DNA from 2 places in the Geobacillus zalihae genome. Region 2 is predicted to be linked to the other one. Evidence: a T-box and tRNA genes for the amino acid it is inferred to sense, from the RefSeq annotation. Region 2 holds a T-box; the other holds one or more tRNA genes.
The links. The T-box of region 2 lies ahead of thrS (threonine--tRNA ligase). A T-box ahead of a tRNA ligase gene usually reads a tRNA of that ligase, here a tRNA-Thr.
Positions count from the first base shown of each region.

Region 1: it encodes a tRNA-Thr, which carries the amino acid that the T-box ahead of thrS (threonine--tRNA ligase) is inferred to sense. The anticodon was not compared.

Region 1 covers NZ_CP129217.1:155,129-157,313, forward strand. Annotated here, with positions in the region: rRNA gene QWV57_RS00860 (23S ribosomal RNA) at 1-145, shown strand, start outside; rRNA gene rrf (5S ribosomal RNA) at 504-620, shown strand; tRNA gene QWV57_RS00870 (tRNA-Asn) at 777-851, shown strand; tRNA gene QWV57_RS00875 (tRNA-Thr) at 859-934, shown strand; tRNA gene QWV57_RS00880 (tRNA-Glu) at 945-1,016, shown strand; tRNA gene QWV57_RS00885 (tRNA-Gln) at 1,131-1,205, shown strand; tRNA gene QWV57_RS00890 (tRNA-Lys) at 1,644-1,719, shown strand; tRNA gene QWV57_RS00895 (tRNA-Gly) at 1,724-1,795, shown strand; tRNA gene QWV57_RS00900 (tRNA-Ala) at 1,802-1,874, shown strand; gene rocF (arginase) at 2,023-2,185, shown strand, end outside.
Region 2 covers NZ_CP129217.1:2,750,625-2,752,809, reverse strand. Annotated here, with positions in the region: gene ytxC (putative sporulation protein YtxC) at 1-773, shown strand, start outside; T-box leader at 819-1,049, shown strand; gene thrS (threonine--tRNA ligase) at 1,109-2,185, shown strand, end outside.

The DNA of each region.
Region 1 (2,185 bases), 940 kb from region 2:
TAAGCGTGAAGCCCCCCTCAAGATGAGATTTCCCACCGCGTTAGGCGGGTAAGATCCCTCGAAGATGACGAGGTCGATAGGTCCGAGGTGGAAGCGTGGCGACACGTGGAGCTGACGGATACTAATCGATCGAGGGCTTAACCTAGAAAAGTGGAAGCGCCGCGTTTAGCTCTCGAAGCCAAATGTTCTTCACCCGCAGGGGTGCTTGCACCCCGAGGGGGAAGGTTATTTGGCAGAAGAGAGCTAGGCGCTGGAACTGGACAAAGAAAAGCGCAGGCGAGCGGGTCGCCGCGACGGGCAAATGTTCTTCGCCTGCAGGGATGTTCACATCCCGAAGGCGAAGGTTATTTGACCCCGAGCGGCGGCGAGCCGGAGCTGGACAATGCGAAAAGCGCAGGCGAGCGGCTTCTTCCGACGGTTATCTAGTTTTGAAGGAATGAACATCCTGTTGACAAATCCAACAGGATGGATATAATAATTACTGTCCAAGATGATAACCATTGCCTAGTGGCTATGGCGGAGGGGAAACACCCGTTCCCATCCCGAACACGGAAGTTAAGCCCTCCAGCGCCGATGGTAGTTGGGGCCAGCGCCCCTGCAAGAGTAGGTCGCTGCTAGGCAATGTTTCATTATTCTGCAATAGTTCAGCGACGAGCTTCACATCTTCGAATTCGCTACGAGTTGCCTCGACGCATCTCGCTCCCTTGAATTAGCTGGCAGAGGAAGAGGCAACGAGCACATTGGGAAGATGTGCATGACATATAGTTATTCATCATTCCGCAATAGCTCAGCGGTAGAGCAACCGGCTGTTAACCGGTAGGTCGTAGGTTCGAATCCTACTTGCGGAGCCATTTTTACGCTTCCATAGCTCAGTAGGTAGAGCACTTCCATGGTAAGGAAGAGGTCACCGGTTCGAGCCCGGTTGGAAGCTCCATTTATTTTCCGGCCCGTTGGTCAAGTGGTTAAGACACCGCCCTTTCACGGCGGTAACACGGGTTCGAATCCCGTACGGGTCACTCCATTTCGGCCAGTCGTCCTTTCAAGGATGATTGGCCGAAATGAAAAGTGTATACTTCCCTGATTGCTGAGATATAATAGCAATTGAATACAGCGTTTCTTTCTCATCGCGTTGGGCTATAGCCAAGCGGTAAGGCAACGGACTTTGACTCCGTGATGCGCTGGTTCGAATCCAGCTAGCCCAGCCATTATTTTTTTGTACATAAAAATGGTCATGAGCCATTAGCTCAGTGACGAGCGTTACATCGTCGAATAGGCATCGAGTTGCCTCGACGCACTTGGCATCTTTGAATCGGCTGGGAGAGGAAGAGGCAGGTAGAGCTAGGTAGTACCTAGAGTGTATACCCAACCATGAGCCATTAGCTCAGTAGGTAGAGCAACGAGCTTTGCATCATCGAGTTCGCTTCGAGTTGTCCCGACGCATCTTGCATCTTCGAATATGCTTGTAGAGGAAGGGACATCGTTCACTGTGAGTGTATACCCAACCATGAGCCATTAGCTCAGTAACGAGCGCTACATCTTCGAGTTTGCTTCGAGTTGCCTCGACGCACTTGGCATCTTTGAATCGGCTGGGAGAGGAAGAGGCAGGTAGAGCTAGGTAGTACCTAGAGTGTATACCCAACCATGAGCCATTAGCTCAGTAGGTAGAGCATCTGACTTTTAATCAGAGGGTCGGAGGTTCGAGTCCTCCATGGCTCACCATAGCGCGGAAGTAGTTCAGTGGTAGAACACCACCTTGCCAAGGTGGGGGTCGCGGGTTCGAGTCCCGTCTTCCGCTTGGGGCGGGGCCTTAGCTCAGCTGGGAGAGCGCCTGCTTTGCACGCAGGAGGTCATCGGTTCGATCCCGATAGGCTCCATCAAGAGCAGACTGCTTGACAACCAAAAGCAGCCTGCTCTTTTTTGTTATATCGGTATAAATATTCAAAATTTTGTCAAGTTGAGTCATCCCCTTTCTTTCCTCTACAATAAAGACGTAACAGGAACCGGAAAGGAGTGGGAGACAGCATGAAGCCAATTTCAATTATCGGGGTTCCGATGGATTTAGGGCAGACACGCCGCGGCGTTGATATGGGGCCGAGCGCGATGCGTTATGCAGGCGTCATCGAACGTCTGGAACGTCTTCATTACGATATTGAAGATTTGGGAGATATTCCGATTGGAAAAGCAG
Region 2 (2,185 bases):
ACGGGAACAAAACCGTGGCGGTTTACATACAGGGCGAGGAGAAGCGTGTGCTTGAGGAGCATATCATCCCAGCGATGACGGCGTTTATGCAGGAGGTGATGGAAGACCGGCTGCTGCTATCCATCATTGCCAATGTTTTTTATTTCCGCGACGTCGAAGAACAGCAGCAAATTTTGGCCCTCGCTCATTCATTTTTGGACGGCGAGCGGCGCGATTACCGGAAAAGCGCGGCGTTTGCCGCCTCGCGCACCGTGATGTTGCGCGACGCTTTTGCCTCCTTTTTGCGCGACGGCTTGTCATTTTCGTTTTCTTCGTTCGTTACGTTCCGGTTAAAGCCGTATATGGAGCGCCTCCAACATTATGTCGAGCTGGCGATTGATGAATACAAGCTGGAGCAGGAGTATCAAAATTTTGTGCAAATGCTGCGCGACTGCCTGGCTGGCCGGACGCCGCAATGGCCGCGCCTGTATTTGGTGCACGATCCGCCGCACTTCGTATTTTACGACAGCGAGCGGCGGGAGCTGTCGGCGGCGGAAGTGAGACAGTTGATCGACCGCCATCTCGTCTTCAGCCAGCCGATGTATATTGATGCATCGGTGCTCGCTCCGCTTGTCTCGCTCGCTCCGGCGGAAATTGAGCTGTACACCGATCATCCGGATGACGGCATGGTGCAGACACTGCAAAACGTGTTTCAAGAACGGCTGATCGTCTGCCGCCGCGCCGATTTTTCCCGCTTGTTTGCCGCCAACGCTGGAAATGGGGGAGAAGCTTGATTTTTCCTGCTGTTTTCGCTATAATGACGTCATGAATATGGATGAATACAAGCGATGACGAGGACATGGGCGCATTTTTACGGTTTCCAGAGAGGGAAGGCAGCGGCTGGAACCTTCCTAACACGAAAAATGCGCTTACCCCCTCAGAGCTGCGGCAGCGAACGCAACGCCCAGTAGTTGCCGCCGGTGGACGACCGTTATTCTTGTTGAGCCATGGCATGGCGAGGCGTTGCCATGGGAAGAAGGGTGGAACCACGATGAAAACTCGTCCCTTTAGGAGGGAGGAGTTTTTTTATTTTTCCATTTTCATCATCATGACAAAGGAGTGATTGCCAATGCCAGACGTCATTCGCATCACGTTCCCAGATGGGGCGGAAAAGGAGTTTCCGAAGGGGACGACGACGGAAGACATCGCTGCCTCGATCAGCCCGGGGCTGAAGAAAAAAGCGATCGCCGGCAAACTGAACGGCCGGTTCGTTGATTTGCGCACGCCGCTTCACGAAGATGGCGAGCTTGTCATCATTACCCAAGACATGCCGGAGGCGCTTGACATTTTGCGCCATAGCACCGCCCACTTAATGGCGCAGGCGATCAAGCGGCTGTATGGCAACGTCAAGCTCGGCGTCGGTCCGGTCATTGAAAACGGCTTTTACTATGATATCGACATGGAGCGTAAGCTGACGCCAGACGACCTCCCGAAAATCGAAGCGGAAATGCGCAAGATTGTCAAAGAAAATTTGGACATCGTCCGCAAAGAAGTGAGCCGCGAAGAAGCCATCCGGCTGTATGAAGAAATCGGCGATGAGTTGAAGCTCGAGTTGATCGCCGATATTCCGGAAGGCGAGCCGATTTCGATTTATGAGCAAGGCGAGTTTTTCGACCTTTGCCGCGGCGTGCACGTGCCGTCGACTGGAAAAATCAAAGAGTTCAAGCTGCTCAGCATCTCGGGGGCCTACTGGCGCGGCGACAGCAACAACAAAATGCTGCAGCGCATCTACGGCACGGCCTTTTTCAAAAAGGAAGACTTGGATCGTTATTTGCGCCTGCTTGAAGAAGCGAAAGAGCGCGATCACCGCAAATTAGGCAAAGAGCTTGAGCTGTTTACGACATCGCAACAAGTCGGACAAGGCTTGCCGCTATGGCTGCCGAAAGGAGCGACGATCCGCCGCATTATCGAACGGTACATCGTCGACAAAGAAGTGGCGCTCGGATACGATCATGTCTACACACCGGTGCTCGGCAGCGTCGAGCTGTACAAGACATCGGGCCATTGGGACCATTACAAAGAAAACATGTTCCCGCCGATGGAGATGGACAACGAAGAACTTGTGCTTCGTCCGATGAACTGCCCGCACCATATGATGATTTACAAAAGCAAGCTGCACAGCTACCGCGAGCTGCCGATCCGCATC